3 regions of the Streptomyces sp. 135 genome follow, and region 2 is predicted to be linked to each of the others. Evidence: riboswitches for the same ligand, from Rfam matches in the RefSeq annotation. Region 2 holds a riboswitch; each other region holds the start of a gene.

The links. Region 2 has a riboswitch for thiamine pyrophosphate ahead of KKZ08_RS27925 (thiamine ABC transporter substrate-binding protein). Riboswitches for the same ligand answer to the same signal wherever they lie in the genome.
Region 1: linked by a shared signal. The riboswitch ahead of thiO (glycine oxidase ThiO) and the one ahead of KKZ08_RS27925 (thiamine ABC transporter substrate-binding protein) in region 2 are both predicted to bind thiamine pyrophosphate.
Region 3: linked by a shared signal. The riboswitch ahead of thiC (phosphomethylpyrimidine synthase ThiC) and the one ahead of KKZ08_RS27925 (thiamine ABC transporter substrate-binding protein) in region 2 are both predicted to bind thiamine pyrophosphate.

The regions. Positions count from the first base shown of each region.
Region 1 covers NZ_CP075691.1:2,258,349-2,263,533, reverse strand. Annotated here, with positions in the region: gene KKZ08_RS10205 (thiazole synthase) at 1-551, opposite strand, end outside; gene thiS (sulfur carrier protein ThiS) at 559-786, opposite strand; gene thiO (glycine oxidase ThiO) at 783-2,039, opposite strand; TPP riboswitch at 2,037-2,150, opposite strand; gene KKZ08_RS10190 (FAD-dependent oxidoreductase) at 2,281-3,297, shown strand; gene KKZ08_RS10185 (Rv2175c family DNA-binding protein) at 3,425-3,790, shown strand; gene thiE (thiamine phosphate synthase) at 3,884-4,543, shown strand; gene metF (methylenetetrahydrofolate reductase [NAD(P)H]) at 4,669-5,185, shown strand, end outside.
Region 2 covers NZ_CP075691.1:6,154,451-6,159,635, reverse strand. Annotated here, with positions in the region: gene KKZ08_RS27930 (iron ABC transporter permease) at 1-454, opposite strand, end outside; gene KKZ08_RS27925 (thiamine ABC transporter substrate-binding protein) at 430-1,509, opposite strand; TPP riboswitch at 1,587-1,703, opposite strand; gene rlmN (23S rRNA (adenine(2503)-C(2))-methyltransferase RlmN) at 1,728-2,834, opposite strand; gene KKZ08_RS27915 (phosphatidate cytidylyltransferase) at 2,931-4,040, opposite strand; gene frr (ribosome recycling factor) at 4,073-4,630, opposite strand; gene pyrH (UMP kinase) at 4,802-5,185, opposite strand, start outside.
Region 3 covers NZ_CP075691.1:4,253,788-4,258,972, reverse strand. Annotated here, with positions in the region: gene KKZ08_RS19190 (IclR family transcriptional regulator C-terminal domain-containing protein) at 201-926, shown strand; gene KKZ08_RS19185 (SsgA family sporulation/cell division regulator) at 1,030-1,467, shown strand; gene KKZ08_RS19180 (YibE/F family protein) at 1,556-2,956, opposite strand; TPP riboswitch at 3,028-3,182, shown strand; gene thiC (phosphomethylpyrimidine synthase ThiC) at 3,175-4,980, shown strand; gene KKZ08_RS19170 (hypothetical protein) at 5,051-5,185, opposite strand, start outside.

The DNA.
Region 1 (5,185 bases), 3.9 Mb from region 2:
TCCAGGATCACCGGCACGCGCGCGTGCTCGACGATCAGCTGGAAGTTGTGCGGGTTGCGGATGCCGAGCCCCGAGCCGATGGGGGAGCCGAGCGGCATGATCGCCGCGCACCCCACGTCCTGGAGCTTGCGCGCGAGCACCGGGTCGTCGTTCGTGTACGGAAGGACCGTGAAGCCGTCGTCGACGAGGGTCTCGGCGGCGTCCAGGAGCTCGATCGGGTCCGGGAGCAGCGTGCGCTCGTCCGCGATCACCTCCAGCTTCACGAGATCCGTGCCGAGCGCCTCGCGTGCGAGACGGGCCGTGAGGACGGCCTCCCCGGCGGTGAAACAGCCCGCCGTGTTCGGCAGGACGCGGATGCCGAGCCGGTCCAGGACGGAGAGCACCGAGCCCTGCACGCCGGGGTCGAGGCGGCGCATGGCGACCGTGGTCAGTTCGGTGCCGGACGCGACGAGGGAGCGTTCGAGGACGTCGAGGCTGGGCGCCCCGCCCGTGCCCATGATCAGGCGCGAGGAGAGGGTGAGTCCGCCGATGACGAAAGGGTCGTCTGCCATGGTCGGATCAGCCTCCCTGGACTGCGGTGAGTACTTCGACGCGGTCACCGGCGGCGAGCACGGTGCCGGACCACCGCGCGCGCGGGACGACGGTTTCGTTGAGGGCGGCGGCGACACCGGAGTGGGCCGCCGTGAGGGTGGCGACGAGGGCTTCGAGCGTGGTGCCCGAGGTCACGTCGCGTACCTCTCCGTTGACGGAAACGGTGAAGGGCGTACTGGAGGCGGGCGTACTCATGCGGGTTGCTCCGTGAACGACTGCGTGGGCAGTGGCTGCGTAGGGGGTACGAGGGAGGGCTCGGTGAAGCGGCGCGGGGTGAACGGCCGCGCCTCGTCGGGAAGCTCACCGGTGGCCAGGGAGTGCGCCATGACGTCGCCCGTCAGGGGCGTCAGCAGGACGCCGTTGCGGTAGTGCCCGGTGGCCAGCTGGAGCCCGGGCAGCCGCGTCGGGCCGAGCAGGGGCGCGTTGTCGGGGGAGCCGGGGCGCAGGCCCGCGCGGGTCTCGGTCAACGGCAGCTCGGTGATGCCGGGCACGAGTTCGTGGGCGTCCCGCAGGAGTTCGTAGACGCCGCCCGCGGTGACCGTGGTGTCCCAGCCGAGCTCCTCGCTGGTGGCGCCGACGACGAGTTCGCCGTTCTCGCGGGGGACGAGGTAGAGGGCGCCACCGCGCACGACCGCGCGCACGGTGCGGCTCAGGAACGGCGCGTACGCCTTCGGCACCGTCAGGCGCAGCACCTGCCCCTTCACCGGCCGCACGGGCGGCAGGACGTCGTCGGGAACGCCCGCGAGGCGCCCGCTGAGGCTGCCCGCCGCCAGCACGACCTGGTCCGCGTGCAGTTCGGTGCCGTCCCCGAGGACGACTCCCCCGGCCCGGTCGCGTACGACCGAGAGCCGCTCGGCCCAGCCGCGGTGGAAGGTGACGCCCGCCCGCTCGCAGGCCACTAGCAGCGCCGCCGCGAGCCGGCGCGGGTCGACCTGGTGGTCGCCGTCGACCCGTAGCCCGCCCCGCACGCCCGGTGCGAGCATCGGCTCCAGGCGGCGGCACTCGCGGCCGCTCAGCCACTGCGACTCCAGGCCGGACCGGCACTGAAGGGCGTGCAGTTCGCGCAGGTGGGCGCGGTCGTCGGAGTCGAGCGCGACGGCGAGCGTGCCGCACGCGCGGTAGCCGAGGTCGCCGACACCGCGGTCGCTCGCCTCGGCCAGTTCGGCGGCGAAGTCCGGATAGCGCCGCGCGGATTCGAGGTTGAGTGCGAGCAGCGTCTGCTCGCCGTGGTGCAGTTCGGTGACGGCGGCCAGCATGCCGGCCGCCACCTGCGCGGCCCCGCCGCCAGGCTCGGGGTCGACGACGGCGACGGAGAGTCCGCGCTGCGCGGTCCGCCAGGCCGTGACCAGGCCGATGATGCCGCCCCCCACGACGAGGACGTCCGTCGGAGTCTTCGATTCCGCCGGTGGCGCACAGGATGGTGTGCGGGGTGGTGTACGTGGCTGCATGGGCGTCCAGCCCCTCCCTTCGCCGGCATGACCCGGATCAGGTTCGTACGGTCGGAGGCCGTCCCAGCCTCCCTCTCAGCCCGGTGCGTCCGGGCTCCCGCGAGTGCTCTGCACCGGCCACCCTAGCCCGTCGCCCCGCGCGGCAGTAGGGGAGCCGTGCCGCCATGGGCGGTGACGGTGTGTCAGAGATCTCCCCGCCCGCCTCTGAAGGCGCCGCCGTCCGCCGCCCTACAGTGATCGGGTGAGCGAGCAGCAGAGGCAGAGCGAGCGGCACGTCGTCATCGTCGGCGCCGGGATGGCAGGGGTGCAGACCGCCGTGGCCCTGCGTGAGCGGGGTTTCGCCGGTCCGGTCACCGTGATCGGCGCGGAACCCCACCAGCCGTACGACAGGCCGCCGCTGTCCAAGGCGGTGCTGCTCGGCAAGGCGGAGGGCTCCGCCTTCGACATCGACTTCGAGGCGCTCGGCATCGGGCTCCGCCTGGGCCGCGAGGTCACCGGGGTGCGCCCCGCGGACCATGAGCTGGACACGGCCGAGGGCCCGGTCGCCTATGACGTCCTGGTGCTCGCGACCGGCGCCGAGCCGATCCGGCTGCCGGGCACCGAGGGCGTTCCCGGCGTCCACCTCCTGCGCACCCTGGACGACGCCGCGCGGCTGCGGCCGGTACTCGCCGCGCAGCACGACATCGTGGTGGTGGGCGCGGGCTGGACGCGCCGGAGGTGCTGCGTGGAGCACGTGGCCGCGCGCCGGGTCGTGCATGCGACCGCCTGGCTGACCGGCTCCGGCATCGCCCTCGGCGCCCACGGGGAAGTCGTGGCCGACGACCACCTGCGCGCCTCGGTGCCCGACGTGTACGCGGTCGGCGACTGCGCCTCGTTCCCTTCCGGGCGGTACGGCGAACGACTGCTCGTCCACCACTGGGACAACGCCCTCCAGGGCCCGCGCACGGTCGCGGCGAACATCATCGGCGAGGACCCCGCGGCGTACGACCCGGTGCCGTACTTCTGGTCGGAGCAGTTCGGCCGCTTCGTGCAGTACGCGGGCCATCACACGCCGACGGACGAGCTGGTGTGGCGCGGCGACCCCACGGGCATGGCCTGGTCGGTCTGCTGGCTGCGGTCCGGCGCCCTGGTGGCGGTCCTCGCGGTGGGCCGCCCCCGGGACCTGGCCCAGGGCCGCAAACTGATCGAGTCAGGCACCCGCCTGGACCCCACTCTGACGGCAGACCCGTCGGTGCCCCTGAAAAAGGCAGCGCTATAACGCCCCTGCCAGGGGCGCGGGGAACTGCGCGCCCAGCCCTCACGCACCCGCACCCGGTCACGCGCCCCCGGACCGCCGGGCGCGGTGCCGTCCGCTGTAGGCCTCCGGCCAGAGATACGCTGGGACGGTGACCGAGATTGACGCAAAGACCGATGCTCTCGTCCCCGCCTGGCTCCACCTCCCCGACATCGCGGAAATGCTCGACGTCGAGGTGACGCGCGTACGCCAGCTGGTCAAGGACGGCCAGCTGATCGCCGTACGCCGTGGTGAGAACCGGACGCTCCAGGTGCCGGCCGCCTTCATCGACGGCGACAAGGTCGTCAAGGGCCTCGTCGGCACCTTGACGCTCCTGAGGGACGACGGTTTCTCCGACGAAGAGATGCTCGAGTGGCTCTTCACCCCCGACCCGACCCTGCCCGGCACCCCCGCGCAGGCACTGAGCGAGAATCGCGGCACGGAGGTGAAGCGCCGCGCCCAGGCGCTCGCCGTCTGAGCAGGCGCCCGTCGTCTGACTGAACACACCGTTCGGGATGCGGGCCGCGCGACGCGCGGCCCGCACGCCCACCGACACCGGGGGGACTTCTCCATGGCCGCCGACCACCCGCGCGCCCAGCTCGCCGACGCCCGGCTCTACCTGTGCGTGGATGCCCGCAAGCGTCAGGGAGACCTCCCCGACTTCCTCGACGCCGTCCTCGCGGGCGGCGTCGACATCGTGCAGCTGCGCGACAAGGGCATGGAGGCGGCCGAGGAGCTGGAGCACCTCCAGGTCTTCGCCGACGCCGCCCGGCGCCACGGCAAGCTCCTCGCGGTGAACGACCGCGCGGACGTCGCGCACGCCATCGGCGCCGACGTCCTCCACCTGGGCCAGGGCGACCTGCCCGTCCCCGCGGCCCGCGCCATCCTCGGCGGCAGCGACGACGTACTCATCGGCCGCTCCACGCACGCCGAGTCCGAGGCCGCCGCGGCCGCCGTCCAGGAGGGCGTGGACTACTTCTGCACCGGCCCCTGCTGGCCCACCCCCACCAAGCCGGGGCGTCACGCCCCGGGCCTCGACCTGGTCCGCTACACGGCCTCCCTCGGCACGGACCGCCCCTGGTTCGCCATCGGCGGCATCGACGCGGGCAACCTCGACGAGGTGCTCGAAGCGGGCGCGCGCCGCGTCGTCGTCGTACGGGCGATCAGCGAGGCCGACGACCCGGGCGCCGCGGCGGCGGATTTCGCGAAGCGGCTGCGTACGGCCGACTGAGCACCTGCTCGGCACTCGCTCGGTGGTGTCCGATCCGTGTCCGATCCGTGGACAAGAAACCGGCAAATGGGATGAAATCCCCAGGCCCGGTTGGGTGACCGCCAGGGCCTGGCTAACCTGCCCGTATGGCCCTAGGCACAGCTTCCACCAGGACTGACCGCGCGCGCACCGTGCGCGACATGCTCGCGACCGGCAAGACGACGTACTCCTTCGAGTTCTCCGCGCCGAAGACCCCGAAGGGCGAGCGGAATCTGTGGAACGCGCTGCGCCGGGTCGAGGCGGTCGCCCCGGACTTCGTCTCCGTCACCTACGGAGCGGGTGGTTCGACGCGCACCGGCACGGTCAAGGAGACCCAGCAGATTGTCGCCGACACCACGCTGACGCCCGTCGCCCACCTGACCGCGGTCGACCACTCCGTGGCCGAGCTGCGCAACATCATCGGGCAGTACGCGGACGCCGGGATCCGGAACATGCTGGCGGTCCGCGGCGACCCGCCCGGCGACCCGCTCGGCGAGTGGGTCGCGCACCCCGAGGGCCTCACCTACGCCTCCGAACTGGTCGAACTCATCAAGGAGTCCGGCGACTTCTGCGTGGGCGTCGCGGCCTTCCCCGCCATGCACCCCCGCTCGCCCGACTGGGAGT
Region 2 (5,185 bases):
ACACGGTGGTGTCGAGCCGCACACCCCACAGCTCGTCGAAGAGCCCGCCCCGCCCGATCAGCGCGAGGAACGCCGTGCCGACCACGACGGTGGGCAGCACGAACGGCACGGTGACGACGGCCCGCAGCACCTGCTTGCCCGGGAAGTCGAAGCGCGCGAAGACATACGCGCCGGGGAGCGCGATCAGCAGCGTGAGCGCGGTCGACGCGAGCGCCTGCCAGGTGGTGAACCACAGGACGTGCCGGATGTCGGACTGCCCGAGCACGTCCACGATCCGCCCGAACCGCCAGCCGCCGTCCACATGCAGTCCGCGCGCGACGATCGCCGTGACCGGATAGGCGAAGAAGAGCGCGAAGAACGCGACGGGCACGGCCATCAGACCGAGCCGCGCCGCGCTCCCGCGGCCGAATCCCCTGGGGGGACGGGCCTTTACTTCAGTACGAGCGAGGTCCACGACTTGATCCACGGCTCGCGGTTGTCGGCGATCTTCTTCGGGTCCATGGTCTGCGGCTCGTCGACCGTCACACCGTGCTTCGTGAACAGCTCGGGCAGCTCGACGCCCTCCCGCACCGGGTTCACGAACATGTTCAGCGGCATGTCCGCCTGGAACTCCTCGCCCGCCAGGAAGTCCAGGAGCGCCTTGCCGCCCTTGGCGTTCTCGGCGTTGCTGAGCAGGCCCGCGTACTCGACCTGGCGGAAGCACGTGCCGGTCGCGACGCCGGTCGGCGCCTCCTTGGGCCGCGGCTTGCCGTAGAGCACCTCCACGGGCGGCGAAGAGGCGTAGGAGACGACGAGCGGCCGGTCGCCCTTGGCCTTCTTGCCGCCCGCGGACCCGGAGAACTCCTCGTTGTACGCCTGCTCCCAGCCGTCGACGACCTTGACGCCGTTGGCCTTGAGCTTCTTCCAGTAGCCCTCCCAGCCCTTGTCGCCGTACTTCGCGGCGGTGCCGAGCAGGAAGCCGAGACCGGGCGACGAGGTCGAGGCGTTCTCGGTGACCAGCAGGTTCTTGTACGCGGGCTCGGCCAGATCCTCGAAGGATTTCGGCGGCGCCAGCTTCTTGTCGGCGAAGTACTTCTTGTCGTAGTTGACGCAGATGTCACCGCTGTCCACGGGCGTCACGCGGTGCTTGCCCTGGTCGACGCGGTACTCCGGCTTGATCTCGTCCGAGCCCTTGGCCTCGTACGACTGGAAGAGGCCGTTGTCGAGCGCCCGTGACAGCAGGGTGTTGTCGACTCCGAAGAAGACGTCGCCCTGCGGGTTGTCCTTGGAGAGGATCGCCTTGTTCACGGCGGCGCCCGCGTCCCCGTCCTTGAGGACCTTGACCTGGTACCCGGACCGCTTCTCGAATTCCTTCAGTACGTCCTTGGAGACGTTGAAGGAGTCATGGCTGACGAGCGTGACGGACTTGGAGTCCGCCTTCGAGGCGTCGTCGCCGGAGCCGCACGCCGAGACGGCGACGAGCCCGAGGCCCACCGCGATGGCGACGGAGGTGATCTTCTTGGTGCTCACTGAGTTGTCCTCCTGGGTGTCCAGGAAGAGACGCGGCCCTGCCCGCCGACCGGATGGCCGCGGGCAGGGCGCAACAGCTTGAGTGGTGCCCGAACTTCCTACCCAGAATGACCTGGGCGAGGTTCAGAGGGTCTGCGGCCCACCTGTCCAAGGTGCCGCACTCTCAGCGCTGTGGCGCTCCCCTGTCGGAATATGCAGATGTGTGTACGACGGCCAGACTACCTCTCGGCCGCGGCGAGCTGACCGCACGCCCCGTCGATCTCCTGGCCCCGGGTGTCCCGGATCGTGACCGGCACGCCATGGGCGGCGATGGCCTCCACGAACGCCTTCTCGTCCTCGGGCCGCGAGGCCGTCCACTTCGAGCCCGGCGTGGGGTTCAGCGGGATCAGGTTCACGTGCACCGGCTTGCCCTTGAGCAGCCGGCCGAGGCGGTCACCGCGCCACGCGTGGTCGTTGATGTCGCGGATCAGCGCGTACTCGATGGAGAGGCGACGCCCCGACTTGGCCGCGTACTCCCAGCCGGCGTCGAGCACCTCCCGCACCTTCCACTTGGTGTTGACCGGCACGAGGGTGTCGCGCAGGTCGTCGTCCGGGGCGTGCAGCGAGATCGCGAGACGGCACTTGAAGCCCTCGTCGGAGAACCGGTGGATGGCGGGGACGAGCCCCACCGTCGACACCGTGATCCCGCGCTGCGAGAGCCCGAGGCCGTCCGGCTCGGGGTCGGTGAGGCGGCGGATGGCACCGGTCACACGGTTGTAGTTGGCCAGCGGCTCGCCCATGCCCATGAAGACGATGTTGGACAGCCGGGCGGGCCCGCCGGGGATCTCGCCGTCGCGCAGCGCGCGCATGCCGTCGACGATCTGGTGCACGATCTCGCCCGTCGACAGGTTCCGGTCGAGACCGGCCTGGCCGGTGGCGCAGAACGGGCAGTTCATGCCGCATCCGGCCTGGGAGCTGATGCACATCGTGACCCGGTCGGGGTAGCGCATGAGCACCGACTCCACCAGCGTCCCGTCGAAGAGCCGCCAGAGCGTCTTGCGGGTGGTGTCGTCGTCACAGCTGATGTGCCGCACCACGGACATCAGGTCGGGCAGCAGAGCCTCACGGAGCTTGTCGCGCGCGCCGGCGGGGATGTCGGTCCACTCGGCCGGGTCGTGGGCGTACCGCGCGAAGTAGTGCTGCGAGAGCTGCTTGGCGCGGAACGGCTTCTCGCCGATGGCGGCGACGGCCTCCTTGCGCTCGGCGGGCGTGAGGTCGGCGAGGTGCCGCGGGGGCTTCTTGGCTCCGCGGGGCGCGACGAAGGTGAGTTCTCCGGGTACAGGCATGGTCCATCCAGTGTCGCAGACATACGACGAGGGGCCCGCCGCCCTGTGGACAACGGACCCCTCACGCACATTCACGCAGGTCAGACCAGGTAGAGGTCAGCCGGACCCGACGAAGATCACCAGCAGGAGCCAGACGACCGGCGCCGTCGGCAGCAGTGAATCCAGGCGGTCCATGATGCCGCCGTGCCCCGGCAGCAGCGTGCCCATGTCCTTGATGCCGAGGTCCCGCTTGATCATCGACTCGCCGAGATCGCCGAGCGTGGCGCTCGCCGCGACCGCGAGGCCGATGAGCAGCCCCTGCCACCACGTCCCGCCGTCGATCAGGAACTCCATGCACAGCGCGCCCGCCGCCATCGCGAACGTGATCGCACCGAGCAGGCCCTCGCGGGTCTTGCCGGGGCTGATGCGCGGCGCCAGCTTGTGCTTGCCGAAGCGCCAGCCGACCGCGTACGCCCCGGTGTCGCTGACCACGGTCAGGAGCAGGAAGGTGAGCACCCGCTGCGGTCCGTCGTCCGCGGTGAGCATCAGCGCCACGAACGTGGCGAGGAACGGGACGTAGAAGGCCGCGAAGACCCCCGCCGTGACGTCCTTCAGATAGCCCTCGGGAGGCTCGGTCATGCGCCAGACCAGGACGGCGAGCGCGGTGAGCGCCATCGCCACCCAGGCACCCTCGGGGCCCCGGACGTAGCCGGCGACGACCATCGCCGCGCCGCCCACCGCGAGCGGCACCAGCGGCGCCTTGATGGCCTTGCGCTCCTCCAGGCGGGAGGTGAGCTCCCAAAGGCCGACCACCACGGCGACCGCTATCACGCCGATGAAGGCGGCCTTCACGATGAACAGCGACGCGATGATCACCGCGCCGAGACCCACACCGACTCCTATGGCCGCACCGAGATCGCGGCCCGCGCTCTTCTTCGGCGCGGGCTGCGGCGCTGCCGGGGCGGGCTGTGGTGCGCTGGGCATGGGCTCCTGCGAGGGCTCGTCACGGAACAGGGGGCCGCCCATCCGAGTGGCCCCCCGGTCGTCCTGGTCAGAGCCGCTCACCGGTGCGTCGGGCACGATGGGCATCGGCTGCGTCACGGACGGAAGCAGCGCGTCCTGCGCATCGTACGCGGGACCTGCCGGGGGCGCCCCCTGACCAGGTCCCTGGTCGGGCGGCCCCCAATACCCGGCTCTGGGCGGCGCCCCCCAGGAAGAGTCGTTCACGGATCGGTTTCCTGATTCCTCGGACTCGAGCCTCAGACTTCGAGCAGCTCGGCTTCCTTGTGCTTGAGCAGCTCGTCCACCTGAGCGACGTACTTCGCGGTGGTGTCGTCCAGCTCCTTCTCGGCGCGGCGGCCCTCGTCCTCACCGATGTCGCCGTCCTTGACGGCCTTGTCGATGGTCTCCTTCGCCTTGCGGCGGATGGAGCGGATCGAGATCTTGGAGTCCTCGGCCTTGGTCTTGGCGACCTTGATGTACTCCTTGCGGCGGTCCTGCGTCAGCTCGGGGAAGGTCACCCGGATGATGTTGCCGTCGTTGCTCGGGTTGACGCCGAGGTCGGAGTCGCGGATCGCCTGCTCGATGTTGCGCAGCGCGGTCTTGTCGAACGGGGTCACCACCGCCATCCTCGGCTCGGGCACCGAGAACGAGGCCAGCTGGTTGATCGGCGTCAGCGCGCCGTAGTAGTCCGCCACGATCTTGTTGAACATCGCCGGGTGCGCACGGCCGGTGCGGATCGCGGCGAAGTCCTCCTTGGCGACCACGACGGCCTTCTCCATCTTCTCCTCGGCCTCGAGGAGGGTCTCTTCGATCACCACTTGCTCCTGCGTGTCTTGAGTAGGCCCGGCTAGCACGGGGCGGCCGGCTGCGTCGCGTGTCTTTCCTGCACGGTGTCCGACCGGCAGGGCTTTGTCCATCCCCTCAAGGGGCGTCTCGCGTACGTCCCTTGAGTCGGGCTCAGATCCCTGAGGCCCAAGGCCCTGAGGTCAGTTCCGGCTTCCCTGGTCGCCCACGAGTGTGCCGATCTTCTCACCCTTGACGGCTCGGGCGATATTGCCTTCGGAGAGCAGCTCGAAGACGAGGATGGGCAGCTTGTTGTCCCGGCACAGCGTGATGGCGGTCATGTCGGCGACCTTGAGGTCGCGGGTGATGACCTCGCCGTAGCCGAGAGCGTCGAACTTCACCGCGTCGGGGTTGGTCTTCGGGTCGGAGTCATAGACGCCGTCCACGCCGTTCTTGCCCATGAGCAGCGCCTCGGCGTCGATCTCCAGGGCACGCTGCGCGGCGGTGGTGTCGGTGGAGAAGTACGGCATGCCCATACCGGCGCCGAAGATGACCACACGGCCCTTCTCCAGGTGGCGCACGGCGCG
Region 3 (5,185 bases), 1.9 Mb from region 2:
GCCCCCCCCACGCGCTTCGGGAGTGAACCTTGGCCGCGGTCGACGCCTCCACTTCACCGGTCGGTACCCCCACTTCACCGGCCGCCACCTCCACCGCACGGGCCGACGCCACCCCCTTACCGGCCGACGCCAGCGCCCTTCCACCGGCGGACGCCACGGCCACGGCCGCCGCCACCGTCACGCCCACCCTCATCGGCTCCGTGCAGCGGGCCATGCGGCTGCTGGAAGCCGCCGCCACGCACCCGGACGGCGCGCCCGCCAAGCAACTGGCCCGCGAGGCGGGGCTCGCGCTCCCCACCGCCTACCACCTGCTGCGCACGCTGACCCACGAGGGCTATCTGCGCCGCGAGAAAGGAGTGTTCGTACTCGGCGAGGCGGCCGAGCGGCTCAGCAGCAGCGGGGCGCAGCAGAATCGTCGCGGCACGATCGGTGATGCGCTGGCGCACTGCCGGGACATCATCGGGGTGCCGGTGTACTTCGCGGTCTACCGCGAGGGCGAGATCGAGATCGTGGCGGTCTCCGACACCCCGGGCAATCCCGCGGTCGAGGAATGGGCAGACTTCCGGGAGACGGGTCACGCCCACGCCATCGGGCAGTGCCTGCTCTCCCAACTCGACGACGAGGCCAGGCAGGACCACCTCGATCGCTATCCGGTTCAATCGATCACGCGTTACTCGGTCCGCGACGACCGCACGTTTCTGCGTCGGCTCGAGGCGATGGAGCGGATGAGGCCCGTGGTGGAGCGACAGGAGTACGCGTTGGGGACGGTCTGCGCGGCGATTCCGATCTTGGCGGGAGACACCGCGGCGACCTTGGCCATTTCCGTGCCCGCAGGTCAGGCGGACCGGCTGCTGCCCGCGGCACAGAGATTGCAGCGTGAGATCGGAAAGCTACTAGGGACACTCGCCTTCTCTATCAGCATCTGAAAACTCACTCCTTGTGATCTGGTGTGTACTTTAAGCAAGATGCCATGAGTGTCAGGGAGTTGGTTCCTGGCCACTTGAAGGCCAAGTGACGGGGTAGGGCGCGATGGACGAGACGGTTCAGGCAGAGGTCATGATGAGCTTCCTTGTTTCCGAGGAGCTCTCGTTTCGTATCCCGGTGGAGTTGCGCTATGAGACCGGTGATCCTTTTGCCGTGCGGCTGACGTTTCATCTGCCCGGTGACGCTCCGGTGACGTGGGCATTCGGCCGGGAGCTGTTGATCGACGGGGTGGGCCGGCCGTGCGGGGTCGGGGATGTGCGGATCGAGCCCACTGATCCCGAGTTGATGGACGAGGCGCTGATCAGGCTTCAGGTCGGCCCGGATCAGGCGCTGTTCCGGGTGGGCATTCCGCCGCTGCTCGCCTTCCTGGACCGTACGGACCGGTTGGTGCCGCTCGGGCAGGAGCGGACGCTCGCCGATTTCGACGCGCACCTCGACGAGGCGCTCGACCGGATTCTGGCGGAGGAGCAGAACGCGGGCTGACCGCCGACCGGTGGGCAGATATGAATGGCAGATTGGTGCATTTCGCGGCTTCTCCCGGCTCAAGGGGCCGCGCGGGTCCCTTTCGGCGTCAGGCCTTGCGGCGGCGGCCCTTCCCGCCACGGGAGGAGCGGGGAGCGGGGGTGCCGGTCGCCATGGCCGGGCCGCCGGGACCGGCGGTGGCGGAGCGGTCGGCGGAGACCACCAGGGCGGCCAGCGCGGTGGTCACCGGCACCGACGCGACCAGGCCGATCGAGCCGATCAGGGTGCGCACGATCTCCTCGGCGACCAACTCGCTGTTGGCGACCGTGCCCACGCTGGACTGCGCGATCGAGAAGAGCAGCAGCAGGGGCAGCGCGGCGCCCGCGTAGGCCAGGACGAGGGTGTTGACGACCGAGGCGATGTGGTCGCGGCCGATGCGGATGCCCGCGCGGTAGAGGCCGCGCCAGCCCATGGTCGGGTTGGCCTGGTGCAGTTCCCAGACGGCTGAGGTCTGGGTGACCGTCACGTCGTCCAGGACGCCGAGCGAGCCGATGATGACGCCCGCGAGCAGCAGGCCGCTCATGTCGATGGACGGATACAGGCCGTGGATGAGGCCGGTGTTGTCGTCCGTGTTGCCGGTCAGCGCGGCCCAGCCGATGAACAGGGAGCCGAGCAGGCCGATCAGGAGGAGGGAGATGAGGGTGCCGAGCACCGCGACCGAGGTACGGGCCGTGAGGCCATGGCAGAGGTAGAGCGCGACCAGCATGATGGCGCTCGCCCCGATCACCGCCACGACCAGGGGGTTCGCCCCCTGGAGGATCGCCGGCAGGATGAAGAAGGTCAGCACCAGGAAGCTGATGGCGAGTGCCACCAGGGCCATCACACCGCGCAGCCGCCCCACCACCACGACGGCGAGCGCGAAGATGCCGGCGAGAAGCGCCATCGGGATCTTGCGGTTCACGTCGGTGACCGAATACTGAAGGCCCTCGGGGGCCTTGGGCTCGTAGGCGACCACCACCTCTTGGCCCTTGCGCAGTTGCCGGGGCGAGTCCGGCTGAATGATCTCGGTGAACGTGCGGCCCTTGTCGTCACCGCTGGTCACCTCGATCAGCGCCTTCTTGCAGGTGCCCTCGGCCCGGGACTGGGCGCTCTGGCCCTCGGGGGTGGAGGTGTCGCCGTTCGGCTGGGGCTGCGAGGGGTTGAGGTCCTTGCAGGGCAGTTCCTGCACCTTGGCGACCGTCGCCGACTGTGTCTGCCGGTCGAAGCCGACGCCGGTGCGTTCATGGCTCGGCGTCCCGCCCGGCCACAGGACCAACAGGCCCACGACGACCGCGGTGGCGAAGGGGATCAGCACCGCCGCGATGACCTTGCGCAGGTGCTGGGAGACGGGCGCGGCGGGGCCGTGGCTGTGCGTATGGCCGTGTCCGTGTCCGTGCCCGGAGCCGTCGGGGGACGGGCCGGAGCGGGGCGGTTGTGAGGGCGGAGGCGGCGGCGGGGGTGTGGTGGTCACGGACCGATCATCGCAAGAACGGGAGGGGCCCTCTGTTCAGCGCGCCCGACATGACGCTAGCGTGGAGCCACCTTTGCAATCGCGGGAGCTCGGAGCACCGGGCTGAGAGGGCGCTGACCTCCGTACGAAACGGCACGAGTCGTGCATGAACGTACGGAATCCGCTGCGTCGACCGCCGAACCTGTTACCGGGTAATGCCGGCGTAGGGAGTAGGTCTCATGACCACATCGGACGCACGCACGCCTGCCTCCAGCAGCGACGAGCACGTTGAGAACGCTGTCGCGGCGGAGGCCGGGAAGTCCATCGGCTGGCACAAGGCGTACATCGAGGGTTCACGCCCCGATCTGCGCGTGCCGGTCCGCCAGGTGCACCTCACCAACGGCAAGGCCGTCACCCTGTACGACACATCGGGTCCGTACACCGACCCGTCCGCCGAGACCGACGTCCGCCGCGGCCTGCCGCCGCTGCGGGAGAACTGGATCATCGCCCGCGGCGACACCGAGGAGTACGTGGGCCGTCCGCCCCGCCCCGAGGACGACGGCATCAAGCACACCTCGCCGCGCGGCGGGCTCAAGAACCTCGACGCGGTCTTCCCCGGCCGCCCCCGCCAGCCGCGCCGCGGCCGCCCGGGCCAGGCGGTGACACAGCTCGCGTACGCCCGGCGCGGTGAGATCACGCCCGAGATGGAGTTCATCGGGATCCGCGAGAACATGGACCCCGAGGTCGTGCGGGCCGAAGTCGCCGCGGGCCGCGCCGTGATCCCGGCCAACGTCAACCACCCGGAGATCGAGCCGATGATCATCGGCAAGAAGTTCCTGGTGAAGGTGAACGCCAACATCGGCAACTCCGCGGTCACCTCCTCCATCGAGGAGGAGGTGGACAAGATGACCTGGGCGACCCAGTGGGGCGCCGACACGGTCATGGACCTCTCCACCGGCCGCAACATCCACACCACCCGCGAGTGGGTCCTGCGCAACTCCCCCGTGCCCATCGGCACCGTGCCCCTCTACCAGGCCCTGGAGAAGGTCGACGGCAAGGCCGAGGAGCTGACCTGGGAGATCTACAAGGACACGGTCATCGAACAGGCCGAGCAGGGCGTGGACTACATGACGGTGCACGCGGGTGTGCGCCTGCCGTACGTCCCGCTCACCGCCCGCCGCAAGACCGGCATCGTCTCGCGCGGCGGCTCGATCATGGCCGCCTGGTGCCTCGCGCACCACAAGGAGAGCTTCCTCTACGAGCACTTCGAGGAGCTGTGCGAGATCCTCGCGGCGTACGACGTGACGTACTCGCTCGGTGACGGCCTGCGGCCCGGTTCGATCGCGGACGCCAACGACGAGGCGCAGTTCGCCGAGCTCCGGACCCTCGGGGAACTCAACACGATCGCCAAGCGGCACAACGTGCAGACGATGATCGAGGGCCCCGGTCACGTCCCGATGCACAAGATCAAGGAGAACATCGACCTCCAGCAGGAGATCTGCGAGGAGGCGCCGTTCTACACGCTCGGCCCGCTGACCACGGACATCGCGCCCGCCTACGACCACATCACCTCGGGCATCGGCGCCGCGATGATCGGCTGGTGGGGCACGGCCATGCTCTGCTACGTCACGCCGAAGGAGCACCTCGGCCTGCCCAACCGCGACGACGTGAAGACCGGCGTCATCACGTACAAGATCGCGGCGCACGCGGCCGATCTCGCCAAGGGGCACCCGGGCGCGCAGGACTGGGACGACGCGCTCTCGGACGCGCGCTTCGAGTTCCGCTGGGAGGACCAGTTCAACCTGGCCCTCGATCCGGTCACGGCGCGGGAGTTCCACGACGAGACGCTGCCGGCCGAGCCCGCGAAGACGGCGCACTTCTGCTCGATGTGCGGGCCGAAGTTCTGCTCGATGAAGATCTCCCAGGACATCCGCCGCCAGCACGGCGGTGACCTGGCGGAAGGCGAGATCGAGGCGGGCATGGAGCAGAAGTCCAAGGAGTTCGCCGCCGCCGGCAACCGGGTCTATCTGCCGATCGCCGACTGAGCGAAACCACGTAGGCACGTAGGGGGTGCCCGCAGAGTGTCGCGACGACCGACTCTGCGGACACCCCTGCCTACTCGGGCTTGTGTTCGGGGCCGCCGAAGTCCGGGCTGGAGAAGTCGGGGCTCGAAAAGCTCGGCCGCGATCCCGTCGCCCGGCCGCCGTCCGGGCTGCTGAATCCGGGCCGGTTGTAGCCGAGTTGCGGCAT